2 regions of the Bradyrhizobium sp. HKCCYLRH2047 genome follow, and region 2 is predicted to be linked to the other one. Evidence: predicted binding sites of a transcription regulator. Region 2 holds the regulator's gene; the other holds the start of a gene.
The links. The regulator PhoB, encoded in region 2, activates phosphate uptake and scavenging genes when phosphate is short. The targets are predictions, from matches to a motif close to TGTCATNNANCTGTCAT.
Positions count from the first base shown of each region.

Region 1: a site for PhoB is predicted at 4,788-4,804, ahead of ACQR1D_RS14970 (RNA degradosome polyphosphate kinase). Genes of this name have one in related genera too.

Region 1 covers NZ_JBNPUM010000005.1:364,184-371,328, forward strand. The annotation lists gene ACQR1D_RS14940 (autotransporter outer membrane beta-barrel domain-containing protein) at 1-790, opposite strand, end outside; gene ACQR1D_RS14945 (cold-shock protein) at 1,193-1,402, shown strand; gene purN (phosphoribosylglycinamide formyltransferase) at 1,547-2,200, opposite strand; gene purM (phosphoribosylformylglycinamidine cyclo-ligase) at 2,214-3,287, opposite strand; gene ACQR1D_RS14960 (CDP-alcohol phosphatidyltransferase family protein) at 3,445-3,999, shown strand; gene ACQR1D_RS14965 (chromosomal replication initiator DnaA) at 4,058-4,735, shown strand; gene ACQR1D_RS14970 (RNA degradosome polyphosphate kinase) at 4,861-7,056, shown strand; gene ppx (exopolyphosphatase) at 7,099-7,145, shown strand, end outside.
Region 2 covers NZ_JBNPUM010000008.1:217,535-224,679, forward strand. The annotation lists gene pstB (phosphate ABC transporter ATP-binding protein PstB) at 1-589, shown strand, start outside; gene phoU (phosphate signaling complex protein PhoU) at 620-1,336, shown strand; gene phoB (phosphate regulon transcriptional regulator PhoB) at 1,353-2,060, shown strand; gene ACQR1D_RS20420 (trypsin-like serine protease) at 2,208-3,524, shown strand; gene ACQR1D_RS20425 (HoxN/HupN/NixA family nickel/cobalt transporter) at 3,692-4,789, shown strand; gene ACQR1D_RS20430 (HupU protein) at 4,813-5,829, shown strand; gene ACQR1D_RS20435 (nickel-dependent hydrogenase large subunit) at 5,826-7,145, shown strand, end outside.

The sequences.
Region 1 (7,145 bases), on a different contig from region 2:
TGACCGACAGCGGGTCGAGCCCGCCCGCTTCCTGGAATGCCGCCGTCGTGGCGCGCGTGTATTCGAAGGCGAGCTTCGGAACGATCCGGCTCTCCCCGATGCTCCAGTAGTAGTCGAGCTCGCTCAGCACGCCCGTGATGTGGGCGCCGTAGACCGACGTCGCCGCACCGGGGCTGGTGTCGCGCCGCGCACTGATCCCGCCGACTCCATGGACGACCGCGATCGCCCAGGTCCAGGGTCCCTGGTCGAACGAGGCGTTGAAGCCAAACTGCGTGAGATCGAGCGTCGCTGCTTGCAGCGCCTCCGGCACATCGACCCAGGTCCGGCTCTGGTCGACGGATAGTCCGACATTCACGCCCGGCACGAGGCGCATGCCGATACCGGCGACGCCGCCCCCAGTCGTCCTCTTGTCGCCGACGAAGTCGCGTTGCGCATCGCTACGGACGGTGACGCCATACATCTCGCCCCAGGTCCGGAACCGAGGCTGTTCCGAAGCCTCCGGCGCGCCGCCGCCCCCGGGATTGCTCCGCTGCAGCCGGGTGACGCCCTGCGTGGCCTGAGTCCCGAGCCGTTCGAGGAAGCTCGAGCCGAGATCGAGCACGGCTCGGCCGGCCGAACGTTCGGAACTGATCGCGCCTGGCGCAGGGCTGGGCAGTGGGCTCGGCGTTGGTGTCGGCGTCGGGCTGGCGGCGATGCTCGGCAGGCTGGCCTGCGCGACGCACGGCGAAGACGCGGCGGCCGTGCCGAGCGCGACGATGAGCAGCATCGCGCCCGACGCACCACTACGCATTCGCCGATCCGGCCTGGCTTGAGATGCCCCGCGCATCGATGCCCCGTTTCACCGCCGCTCAAATTCGCTTCAATATTGCCGCGATGATTTGCCCGCAGTTCCCGATCGCGGTCAATGAGGATTGCCCGTGCCGCGGCTTCCCTGCAGGGATTTGTGGTTCCAGCACCACAAGCCTCGCAATTGCAGCAACAGCCGGCGACGCGACGTCGCGACGCGTTCTCATCAGTCCGCCAACCTTGATATCGGCGGAAAATCGTGTTGCAATCTCCCGTACAATCGGATTGGCCGTTCGACTGTGCGTTTCGCGACTTTGGAAATTGAGCAGATCCCGGGAAGCCCGTTTGTGGCGTGGCACGCGTGAGCGTGGCCGCGTCTTTTTTTCGTCTAGACGAGGAGACAGCGATGCCGACCTACAAGGGCAGCGTGAAGTGGTTCAACCCGACCAAGGGATATGGCTTCATCAAACCGACTGGCGGAGACAAGGACGTGTTCGTCCACATCTCGGCCGTGGAGCGTGCTGGACTGACCACGCTCAACGAGAACCAGACGATCGAATATGATCTGGTGGAGAGCCGCGGCAAGACGTCGGCAGAGAACCTGAAGCTCTCGTGAGCATCGTCCCGGCGGAGGTCGCCACAGCGCGGGTTCGTAAACCAACTCACGAGCTCCGCGTCAGGTTCGCTCGCCGCCGATGATCAGACTTCGTCAGCCTTGATGTGCCCCCGGCCCCGCCGGGGATTTTTTTGTCCGCGACAGCTAGCGGACGACCGGCCAGATCAGCGTATGATCGCCTTGCTCCACGGACGACGTCCGGCAGAGATCGCCTTCGAGCCGCACCAAACCCTTGGCCAACAGCTTCAGCGCCTCCGGATAGATCCGATGCTCGACGCCGAGAATGCGCGTCGACAGCGTGTCCGGCGTGTCGTCGTCCCTGACCACGACCGCGCCCTGCATCACGATCGGACCTGCATCCGTCTCCGGGATGACGAAATGCACGGTGGCGCCTGACAGCTTGACGCCGGCGCGCAGCGCCTGGCCATGCGGATCGAGGCCGGGGAATGATGGCAGCAGCGACGGGTGAATGTTCAGCATCCTGCCGTACCAGCGCTGCACGAACTCCGCCGTGAACAGGCGCATGAAACCGGCCAGGCAGATGATCTCGATGCCGCGTGCATCGAGCGCCTGCTGCAGTCTGGCCTCGAACCCTGCGCGGTCCTTGCCGAACGGCTTGCTCTCGATGATTTCGATCACGACGCCGCTCTCCTGCGCTTTCTGCAGCCCGGCCGCATCGGCCCGGTTGGAGATCACGACGGCGATCTCGGCCGGAAATTCCGGCTGCGCCGCCGCGTGGATCAGCGCGGCCATGTTCGACCCACGGCCCGAGATCAGGATGGCGACGCGGCGCTTCATCGGCTCACTCGTCTCACAAAGCCAGGTCGAGGGCGCCGGTATAGATCACCCGCTCGTCGCCTGTCGCGGCAACGACCTCGCCGAGCCGTGCGACGTGCTCGCCATTCGCGGTGAACACCTCGATGACGGCATCGACGGCCTCGGCCTTGACGATCGCGATCATGCCGATCCCGCAATTGAAGGTGCGCAAGAGCTCGCGCTCGGCAATGCCGCCCTGCTCCGCCAGCCATTTGAAGACCGGCAGCACCGGCAGGCGCGTCAGGTCGATCGAGACGCCGAGATGCTTCGGCAGCACGCGTGGAATGTTGTCGGTGAAGCCGCCGCCCGTGATGTGTGCGAGCCCCTTCACCGCACCGGTCTCGCGGATGGCGCGAAGGCATGATTTCACATAGAGGCGGGTCGGCGTCAGCAGCGCCGCGCCGAGGGTCAGGACCGGCGCGAACGGCGCCGGCGCATCGAAGCCGAGGCCGGACTGGGCGACGATCTTGCGCACCAGCGAATAGCCGTTGGAGTGGACGCCGGAGGATGCGAGCCCCAGCACCACGTCACCGGCCGCGATGTCGGGAGACGGCAGCAGCGTGCCACGTTCCGCCGCGCCGACCGCGAAACCGGCAAGATCGTAGTCGCCGTCCTTGTAGAGGCCCGGCATTTCCGCGGTCTCACCGCCGATCAGCGCGCAGCCGGATTCCCGGCAGCCTTCGGCGACACCGGCCACGATCGACGCCGTCGCCTCCGGGTCGAGCTTGCCGCAGGCGAAGTAGTCGAGGAAAAACAGCGGCTCGGCGCCCTGCACGACGAGATCGTTGACCGACATGGCGACCAGGTCGATGCCGATGCCGCCATGCAGCCCGGTCTCGATCGCGATCTTCACCTTGGTGCCGACGCCGTCGGTCGCCGCGACCAGCACCGGATCCTTGAATCCAGCGGCCTTGAGGTCGAACAGGCCGCCAAAGCCGCCGATCTCGGCATCCGCGCCGGCGCGGGCGGTTGCGCGCACCATGGGCTTGATCAGATCGACCAGACGGTTTCCGGCATCGATATCGACGCCCGAATCTGCATAAGTGAGCCCGTTCTTGCGCTCGGTCATGGTAAAAACCCCTAATCTGGCCGCTGGTTACGTCGGAATCCAGCCGCGCGCAATGGCTCGCAAGGGGCTCGTCCCCACACTATCTAGGAACCGTACCGGTTCGCCCTGTTTCGGAATCGGGTTGTCTTTTGATCGAGTCGTCGTCGGGACCCGCTGCGTGACCATTCCCCACAGTATCCCCAATCTGATCACGCTGGGTCGAATCCTGCTGGTTCCGATCGTCGTCTGGGCCATTGCGGCCGGCCAGATGGAGATCGCGTTTCTGGTCTTCGTGGTCGCGGGGGTGAGCGACGCCGTGGACGGCTTCCTGGCCAAGCGCTTCAACCTGCGGTCCGAGCTGGGAGCGCTGCTCGATCCTCTCGCCGACAAGGCGCTGCTGGTCTCGATCTTCGTCACGCTTGGCATCTGGGGCGCGATCCCGCGCTGGATCGTCATCCTGGTGGTCTCGCGCGACATCATGATCGTCTCGGCGGTGATCGTGTCCTGGCTGTTCGACCGACCGGTCGCGATGAAGCCATTGATGGTGTCCAAGCTGAACACGGTCGCCCAGGTGGGATTCGCGGCGCTCGTGCTGGCCTCGCTCAGCTTCGGCTTCGAGCCCAGGCCCTACGATGTGGTGCTGATGGTGCTGGTCACCGTCTTTACCCTCGTGTCGGTCGGGCTGTATCTCGTCGACTGGGTGCGCCACATGAGCACCATCGAGGTCCGGTGATCCTCCGCGGAGGGCCCGTCCTGACCTCACGCACCACACGATATGGAGCAATTCGATCTTGGCCGGCCATATCCCCCCTCGTCAGCTGGCCTTCGCGCTGCCGCATGCGGAGAGCCTGACGCGGGACAATTTCTTCGAAGGTCCAGGCAACGCGGCTGGGCTCGCTCTGGTCGACGCCTGGCCGGAATGGCCGGCGCGGACCATGTTCCTGGTCGGCCCCGACGGCTCCGGCAAGAGCCACCTCGCCGCGATCTGGGCCGAGCAGGCAGGCGCCCGATCGCTGTCCGCGCATGCCCTTGAGGCAGGCGTGGTCCCCGGGGCGCTCACCACCGGCGCGCTGGTGCTGGAGGATCTGACCGCCACCGGTCTCGACGAGCGGGCGCTGTTTCACCTGCTGAACCTGGCCCGCCAGGACGAGGCCTTCGTGCTGATCACGGCGCGCGAGGCCCCGGCGGCCCTGCCAATCGCCCTGGCCGATCTGAGGTCGCGGCTGCGTGCCGTCCCGGTGGTCACGCTGCTGCCGCCCGACGACCAGCTGTTCCGGGCCCTGATCGTCAAGCTGGCCGCCGACCGGCAGCTGGCGATCGACGAAACCGTGGTCAGCTATCTCGCCAGCCACATCGAGCGGTCCTATGCGGCGGCACGCCAGACCATCGCGCTGCTGGACAACGAGTCGCTGCGGCTCGGACGCCCCGTCACCCGGGCGCTGGCGGCGGAGCTGCTCCGCCCGGCGTGACCGGCAGCCATCTTGACGGCGGTTGATGACGGAACCTCAATGGTGCCGGCAACGTCATCCCCTGGTCACCCAGATTGGGCTACGGTCGACCATTCGCGACTGGACGGATATGGATCGAATTCCCTATGGATACCGAGCAAGTTACTGAAATTTCAGAGAAAGCACCGGTCTCGGCGCCGTCCATCGAGATTGCCTCGAGCCCCGAGCGATTCATCAATCGGGAGCTGTCCTGGCTTCACTTCAACCGCCGCGTTCTGGAGGAATCGGTCAATCCGCGCCATCCCGCCCTGGAGCGGGTGCGCTTCCTGTCGATTTCCGCCAACAACCTTGATGAATTCTTCATGGTGCGCGTCGCCGGCATCCGCGCCCAAGTCCGCGAGGGCATCGCCGAGCGCAGCCCCGACGGGCTGACGCCGACCGAGCAGCTGAAGCTGATCAACGAGACGGTGTCGCAGCTCGCCATCGACCAGCAGGCGATCTGGCGCGACCTGCGCAAGTTTCTCGGCGAGCTCGGCATCGTGCTGGTCGACGGTCAGGACGTCACCAGGAGCGAGCGCGCCTGGATCGAGGACCATTTCCTCGCCAACATCTTCCCGCTGCTGACGCCACTCGCGATCGATCCGGCGCATCCGTTCCCGTTCATCCCGAGCCTCGGCTTCACGGTGGCGCTGCAGCTGATCCGCTCCGCGGACGGGCGTCCGATGAACGCCCTCATTCGCATGCCCGGCAAGATCGACCGCTTCATCCGCTTCCCCGGCTCCAAGGATGGCGTGATCCGCCTGATCACCCTGGAGCAGGCGACCGGACTGTTCATCGGCCGGCTGTTTCCGGGCTACACCGTGAAGGGCCAGGGCGCCTTCCGGATCATCCGCGACTCCGAAATCGAGATCGAGGAAGAAGCCGAAGACCTGGTGCGGCTGTTCGAGACGGCGCTGAAGCGGCGCCGCCGCGGCTCGGTGATCCGGCTCGAGATCGAGGCCAACATGCCGGAGGAGCTGCGCCGCTTCGTGCAGAATGCGCTGTCCACGACGGATGACGAGGTGTTCGTCGTCGACGGCGTGCTGGCGATGAACGAGCTGTCGCAACTGACGCGGGTCGACCGGCCCGACCTCGAATTCGCGCCCTATGTGCCGCGTCACCCCGAGCGCGTCCGCGACCATGGCGGCGACATCTTCGCCGCGATCCGCCAGAAGGACCTGATCGTCCATCATCCGTACGAGTCGTTCGACGTCGTCGTGCAGTTCCTGCAGCAGGCGGCGCGTGATCCCGACGTGGTTGCGATCAAGCAGACACTGTACCGGACCTCCAACAACTCGCCGATCGTGCGCACGCTGGTGGAAGCTGCCGAAGCCGGCAAGTCGGTGACCGCGCTGGTCGAGCTCAAGGCGCGCTTCGACGAGGAAGCCAACATCCGCTGGGCCCGCGACCTCGAGCGGGCCGGCGTGCAGGTGGTCTACGGCTTCCTGGAGCTGAAGACGCATGCCAAGCTGTCGATGGTCGTGCGCCGCGAGGGCGGCAGCCTCACCACCTACGTCCACACCGGCACCGGCAACTATCACCCGGTGACGGCGCGCATCTACACCGACCTGTCCTACTTCACCTCCGATCCTGTGATCGGCCGCGACGTCACGCGGGTGTTCAACTACATCACCGGCTATGCCGAGCCGATCGACATCGAGAAGATGGCGGTGTCACCGCTCACGCTTCGCAAGCGCATCATCGAGCACATCCACGGCGAGACCAGCTTCGCCCGCCAGGGCAAGCCGGCCGTGATCTGGATGAAGATGAACTCGCTGGTCGATCCCGACATCATCGACGCGCTGTACGAGGCCTCGCAAGCCGGCGTGTCGATCGAGCTGATCGTGCGCGGCATCTGCTGCCTGCGCCCGGGCCTGCCCGGACTGTCGGAGAACATTCGCGTCAAATCGGTGATCGGCCGCTTCCTCGAGCATGGCCGCATCTACTGCTTTGGTATGGGTCAGGGCCTGCCGAGCGCCAAGGCCGCCGTCTACATCTCCTCGGCCGACATGATGCCGCGCAATCTCGACCGCCGCGTCGAGGTGCTGTGCCCGCTTCAGAACCCCACCGTGCATCAGCAGGTCCTGGAGCAGATCATGGTCGCGAACCTGAAGGATACCGAGCAGAGCTGGCAATTGTTGCCGGATGGGTCGTCAACGCGTATGAAGGCCGCGAAGGGCGAGGAGCCGTTCAACCTGCACAATTACTTCATGACGAATCCGAGTCTGTCCGGCCGTGGAAAGTCGCTCAAGGAATCATCGCCGCGCCGGCTCACGCGCCGGAATGAACGCTCTCCTTCATAGGGGCTGTCTGCACCGGGGCCTTCTGCGCCGGGACATGCCGTGGTGAAGCCGCCCCGCACGAGGGCCACGAGCGTCGGTGTCATCGACAT
Region 2 (7,145 bases):
CTACCCGGGCCAGCGCGCCGTTGGCCAGCTCATGCTGGACAACACCAACATCCTCGATCCCAAGCTCGACCTCAACCTGCTGCGTGCCCGTGTCGGCATGGTGTTCCAGAAGCCGACGCCGTTCCCGATGACGATCTACGAGAACATCGCCTTCGGCATCCGGCTGTATGAGAAGATCTCCAAGTCGGAGATGGACGACCGGGTCGAGAAGGCACTGCGCGGCGGCGCGTTGTGGAACGAGGTCAAGGACAAGCTCAACGCTTCGGGCCTGTCGCTGTCAGGCGGCCAGCAGCAGCGGCTGTGCATTGCGCGCACCGTGGCGGTCCGGCCGGAGGTGATCCTGTTCGACGAGCCGTGCTCGGCGCTCGATCCGATCTCGACCGCCAAGGTCGAGGAGCTGATCCAGGAGCTCGCCGAAAACTATACGATCGCCATCGTGACGCATAACATGCAGCAGGCGGCGCGCGTCTCCGACAAGACCGCCTTCATGTATCTCGGCGAGCTGATCGAGTTCGACGACACCAGCAAGATCTTCACCTCGCCGAGCGATCGGCGGACCCAGGATTACATCACCGGCCGGTTCGGCTGACGCCGACGACATTGACTTCAGGAGATCATCATGGCCAGTGAACATACCGCCAAGGCGTTCGACAGCGATCTGCAGGATCTCACCCGGCTGGTGTCGGAAATGGGCGGCCTCGCCGAGCGTCTGATCGTCGATTCCGTCGATGCGCTGGTGCGGCGCGACATCGCACTCGGCCAGAAGGTGGTCGCCACCGACGCCGAGGTCGACAAGCTGCAGCGCATCATCGAGGAGCGCGCCGTTCTTACCATCGCCCGGCGACAGCCGATGGCGGTCGACCTGCGCGAGATCGTCGGTGCGATGCGGGTCGCCACCGATCTGGAGCGCATCGGCGATCTCGCCAAGAACATCGGCAAGCGCGTCGCGGCGCTGGAGAGCGACTTCCATCCGCTCAAGCTGATCCGCGGGCTCGAGCACATGACCGACCTGGTGCAGTCGCAGGTCAAGACGGTGCTGGACGCCTATGCCGCGCACGATTTGCCGGCGGCGATGACGGTGTGGAAGGGCGACGAGGAGGTCGACGCCATCTGCACCTCGCTGTTCCGCGAACTCCTGACCTACATGATGGAGGATCCGCGCAACATCTCGTTCTGCATCCATCTGATGTTCTGCGCCAAGAACATCGAGCGCATCGGCGATCACGCGACCAACATCGCGGAGACCGTCTTCTATATGATCGAAGGCCAGCAGATCATGGACAAGCGCCCGAAGGGCGACATGACGAGCTTCGCATCGACGATCCCCGGCAACTGAGAGAGACGGTTCTGACATGGGCGCCCGAATTCTGGTGGTGGAGGACGAGGAGGCGCTGACGACGCTCCTGCGCTACAACCTCGAGGCCGAAGGCTACGAGGTCGAGACGGTGGCGCGCGGAGACGAGGCCGACACACGGCTGAAGGAGCGCGTTCCCGATCTCGTCGTGCTCGACTGGATGCTGCCGGGCCTGTCCGGCATCGAGCTGTGCCGCCGCCTGCGGGCGCGGTCCGAGACCCGGCAATTGCCGATCATCATGCTCACCGCGCGCGGCGAGGAGAGCGAGCGCGTGCGCGGCCTCGCGACCGGCGCCGACGACTACATCGTCAAGCCGTTCTCGGTGCCGGAGCTGCTGGCGCGCGTGAAGGGCCTGCTGCGGCGGGCGAGCCCGGAGCGGCTGGCGACCGTGCTGTCCTATGGCGACATCGAGCTCGACCGCGAGAAGCGCCGCGTGGCGCGCTCGGGACGGCCGATCGATCTCGGCCCGACCGAATACCGCCTGCTCGAGTTTTTCCTGGAGCATCCCGGCCGCGTGTTCAGCCGTGAGCAGCTGCTCGACAGCGTCTGGGGCCGCGACATCTATATCGACGAGCGCACGGTCGACGTCCATATCGGCCGCCTGCGCAAGCTGCTCAATCCGGGCCGCGAGCAGGACCCGATCCGCACCGTGCGCGGCGCCGGCTATGCGCTCGATGATCGCTTCGCCAAGAGCGAGCAGGTGTAAGGGGCGATCGGGCGTGAGGATGAAGCAGGTGTGAGGCGCGAGGGGGCCCGATTGAGGAGATCGCGGTCCGCTTTCGGCCACGCCGCCGCCGTCTTGATCGTGTCTGCTTCGTGGCCCGTCACGATGTTTCGGTCCCAGCGGACGCCCTTGATCAAGATCATCATCATATCTCTAGCCGTGCTGCTCGGCAGCGCGGCGGGCGCCGCGGCCGCCGAGCTCGAAGACGCGGTCGCCGCGGCGGGAAACGGACAGCACGCCGCGGCGATGCGCCGCCTGCTGCCGCTGGCCGCCAAGGGCGATGCGCGGGCGCAGTTCGACGTCGGCTTCATGGAGGCCTTCGGCTGGGGCCAACCGCGCAACCCCGCCGAGGCGCTGGCGTGGTATCGCAAGGCCGCCGATCAGGGCCTCGCCGTCGCCCAGCATTATCTCGGCATCGCCTATGTCAACGGCGAAGGTGTCGCGAGCAATTATGGCGAAGCCGGCCGCTGGTTCAGCCGCGCGGCAGCGCAGGGCTTCGCCCAGTCGCAATACATGCTGGGCCTGATGCTGCTCGACGGTCGCGGCGTGAAGCAGGACGTCGTGCAGGGCTACGCCTGGCTGGTGATGGCGGGTCGCAGCGGCGTGCGATCGGCCGGCCGCGACGTGCAGAGGGTCAAGCTGACCGAGCCGCAGCGCGTCCAGGCCCAGAGCGCCATTGCGGCCTGGCGGCCGAAGCCGGAATCGGCGGAGGCGGGCGTCGCCGCTCCGCGTCCGGAGCAACTGCTCGGGCTCGACCGCCACATCGGCGAGGTCGTCGATCCCACCTCGTGGCCGGCGTCGTCGATCGGCGTCGTCACCGTCGCGCAATACTCGACCGGCGGCTGGTGCACCGGCACTCTGGTCGCGCCGCGCGTCGTGCTCACCGCCGCGCATTGCGTGTTCAACGGCGTCGCGCAGGTCAGCCCCGGCAATGTCCGCTTCCTGGCCGGCATGAACAGGGGCACGCCGGCGGCATCGTCGGTCGCCGACAAGCTGATCGTGGCGCCGGACTTCGTCCCGACCCGGCACGACAGATGGTCGCTCGACCGCTCGCCCGCCGATTGGGCGCTGATCGTGCTGAAGGATGCGCTGCCGTCGAAGCCGGTCGCGGTCAAGGCGCTGACGCGCGAGGAACTGCAGGCTGCGACATCAGCCGGAACCATCTCCGAGATCGGCTACGGCCAGGAGCGCCGCTATTCGCCGACCGGCCAGCGCAATTGCAGCGCCGGCATGACCAGCGATGCCCGGCTGCTGACGGTGCATTGCCTCGCCAATTTCGGCTATTCGGGCTCGCCGATCCTGGCCGAGGTCGGCGGGCAGCCGACCGTTGTCGGCATCTTCTCGGCGTTCCACGAGGAGACCCGGCTGATGTTCGCCGCGCCCGCAAGCCAGTTCGAGGCCGTCGTGCGGCGCGAGATTGCGGCGCAGAGTGCCTCGGCGCGGTGAGGGGGAGGGGACGAGAGAGGTCCCGCCGCTGGTCACGATCTGTGCGCGACTGGATAGCGGGTTGCCAAGCGAGCGGGCGATCCGGCAAGTGCAGCCGATTTTTTCCTGTAGCTTTCGCCTGCAGCGGGGCTTTACCGAACTGGCCTGGCTCTTGCTATAGTTCGAGTATGACGATTGTTCCAATTGATCATCCTCGTGCCCCGCGGCTGCTGTGGTGGCGGTCGCAGCCCGGCAGGACCGTTGCGCTCGTCGCTGGGCTGGTCGCGGCCAATGCGGTGGCCTGGGCCTGGGCATTCGCGCTCTACGCCGACCGGCCCGCCATCGTCGGCACCGCGATGCTGGCCTGGTTGCTCGGACTGCGCCATGCCGTCGATGCGGACCACATCGCGGCGATCGACAATGTGGTGCGGAAGCTCGTGCAGGACGGTCGCGCCCCGCGCGCCGCCGGCCTCTATTTTGCGCTCGGCCATTCCAGCGTCGTCGTCATCGCCACCATCGTGGTGAGCCTGGTGGCCGGCGCAGATCTGTTGAGTGAGGACAGCGCCATCCGTGCGATCGGCGGCACCATCGGCACCTCGGTCTCCGCAGGCTTCCTGCTGCTGATCGCCTTCGCGAATCTGGTGCTGTTCGTGAACCTCTGGCGCCGCCCATCCCACCCCCATTCCGACATGGATGCCGCCGGTAGCGCCGGGCGGGGCCTGCTCATTCGTCTGCTGCGGCCGGTGCTCCGCGTCGTGTCCCGCGCCTGGCACATGTACCCGCTCGGCTTCCTGTTCGGCCTCGGCTTCGACACCGCCAGCGAAATCGGGCTGCTCAGCCTGTCGGCGACCGAGGCGGCGCGCGGGGCGAGCCTGGCGCATGTGCTCGTATTCCCGGCGCTGTTCGCCGCGGCGATGGCCACCGTCGACACCGCCGACAGCATGCTGATGGCCGGCGCCTATCGCTGGGCGCTCACGGATCCCGCGCGCAAGCGGCGCTACAATCTGGTCATCACCGGCGCCTCGGTCGCGATCGCGCTGGTGATCGGCGGCGTCGAGGCGGTCGCGCTGCTGACGCCCCGGCTTGGCTTCACCGGCGGATGGGCCGAGGTCGTCACCGCGCTTGGCGATGATCTCGCCAACCTCGGGATCGTCGCCATCGGACTGTTCGGCCTGATCTGGGCGGGTGCCATGCTGCTTGGCCGCCGTCCGGGCGGTTCCGAGGATGCGCCGGGTGAGGAGCTTGCCAGCGTTCGCGCCGGGGCGCTAAACCCGAGGGCGAAATAGGATCGAGCGCGCGGGTACGAATGATGGCCGGCTCGGACGAAATGACCAGGATGCTGTGGCTGCAGGGCGCGAGCTGCGGCGGCTGCACGATGTCGATCCTGGAAAGCGGTGCGTCCGGCTGGTTCGATGAGCTGCGCCAGTCCGGCATTGACCTCATCTGGCATCCCTCCGTCAGCGAGCAGACCGGAGACGAGGTCGTGGAGCTACTGGAGGCGATCCGCGACGGTCGCGAGCGGCTCGATCTGCTGGTGCTCGAAGGCTCGGTGGCGCGCGGACCTGGTCAGACCGGCCGCTTCAACATGCTCGCCGGCACCAACCGCTCGATCTATCACTGGCTGCTCGATCTGGCGCCGCTGGCCGACTACGTCGTCGCCGTCGGCAGCTGCGCGGCCTATGGCGGCATTCCTGCTGCCGGTATCAACCCGACCGACGCGGTCGGATTGCAGTTCGAGGGCAGTGACATCGGCGGCGCGCTCGGCGCGGGATTCCGCTCGAAACGCGGGCTGCCGGTGATCAACGTCGCAGGCTGCGCGCCGCATCCGGGCTGGATGATGGAAAGCCTGCTGGCGCTCACCTCGGGCGATCTGACGGCAGACGGCCTCGACGCAGTGGGACGTCCGACCTTCATCGCCAATCACTTGGCTCATCACGGCTGCTCACGCAATGAGTTCTACGAGTTCAAGGCGAGCGCTGAGACGATGTCGGAGCGCGGCTGCCTGATGGAGCATCTCGGTTGCCGCGCGACGCAGGCGGTCGGCGATTGCAATCAGCGCTCCTGGAATGGCGGCGGCTCCTGCACCAAGGGCGGGTACGCCTGCATCGCCTGCACCTCGCCGGGCTTCGAGAGCACGCAGAACTATCTGGAGACGGCGAAGCTCGCGGGCATTCCCGTAGGCCTTCCGACCGACATGCCGAAAGCCTGGTTCGTGGCGCTTGCCGCGCTGTCGAAATCGGCCACGCCGCGCCGCGTGCGGGTCAATGCGACGGCGGATCATGTCGTGGTGCCGCCTGGCCGGCCCAGTGACAAGCGCCGTCCATGACGCGGATCACGGTCGGGCCGTTCAATCGTGTCGAAGGCGACCTCGAGGTCAGGCTCGATATCGAGAGCGGCCGCGTCACCAGGGCGGAAGTGACGGCGCCGCTCTATCGCGGCTTCGAGCAGATCCTGGAGGGGCGGCCGCCGCTGGACGCGCTGGTGATCGCACCGCGAATCTGCGGCATCTGCTCGGTGTCGCAATCGATCGCCGCCGCCGCCGCGTTGCGCCAGGCCATGGGCATTGCGGCAGCGCCAAACGGCATCCTCGCGGCCAACATCGCCCATGCGGCCGAGAACGCGGCGGACCATCTGACGCATTTCTACATCTTCTTCATGCCGGACTTCGCCCGCGACGCCTACGTCGCGCACGCCTGGCATTCGGCTGCGGCCGAGCGTTTCGCGGCGACGAAGGGCAGCGCGGCTCGCGAAGCGTTGCCGGCGCGCGCGCGGCTGCTCGAGATCATGGGCCTGATCGCCGGCAAATGGCCGCACAGTCTCGCCTTCCAGCCGGGCGGGACCACGCGCGCGATCGAGCTCGGCGAGCGCGTGCGCCTCAACGCGATCGCGGCGTCGTTTCGCGGTTTTCTTGAACGCGCCGTGTTTGCCGACAGGCTGGAGAATGTGCTCGCCTTGTCGACGTCGGACGAGCTCGACCGTTGGCGCGAGGGCCGCGCCGGCGACTTCGCGCATTTCCTGCGCATCGCCGACGCGCTCGATCTGGCGCATCTTGGCCCGGGCTCCGGCCTGCTGATGAGTTTCGGCGCTTATCACGAATCTGACAGTGCGCACTTCCGCGCCGGGCTTCGCACCCGCGATGGAACGACCGAAGCGCTGCCGTCGAATCGGATCACGGAGGACGTGTCGCACGCCTGGATGCGTGCGACCTCGCTCGATCCGGCCGAGAGCCGGACCGAGCCCGACGCCGACAAGCCCGACGCCTATAGTTGGTGCAAGGCGCCGCGGCTTGCGGGAGAACCGGTCGAGGTCGGCGCTCTCGCAAGGCAGGCCATCGACGGTCAGCCGTTGATCTCCGCGCTGCTCGCGGGCGGTCGCAGCAATGTCCGCAATCGTGTCATCGCCCGGCTGATCGAGACCGCGCGCCTCGCGCTGGCGATCGAGCATTGGATCAAGGCACTGCGTCTCAACGAGCCGTTCTGCGACAACAGCGCCAGTACGGCCGACGGCAATTTCGTCGGGCTCGTGGAAGCTGCGCGCGGCAGCCTGGGCCACTGGCTCGCGGTGCGCTCCGGCCGCATCGAGCGCTATCAGATCATCGCGCCGACCAGCTGGAATTTCTCTCCGCGCGACGCGGATGGGATA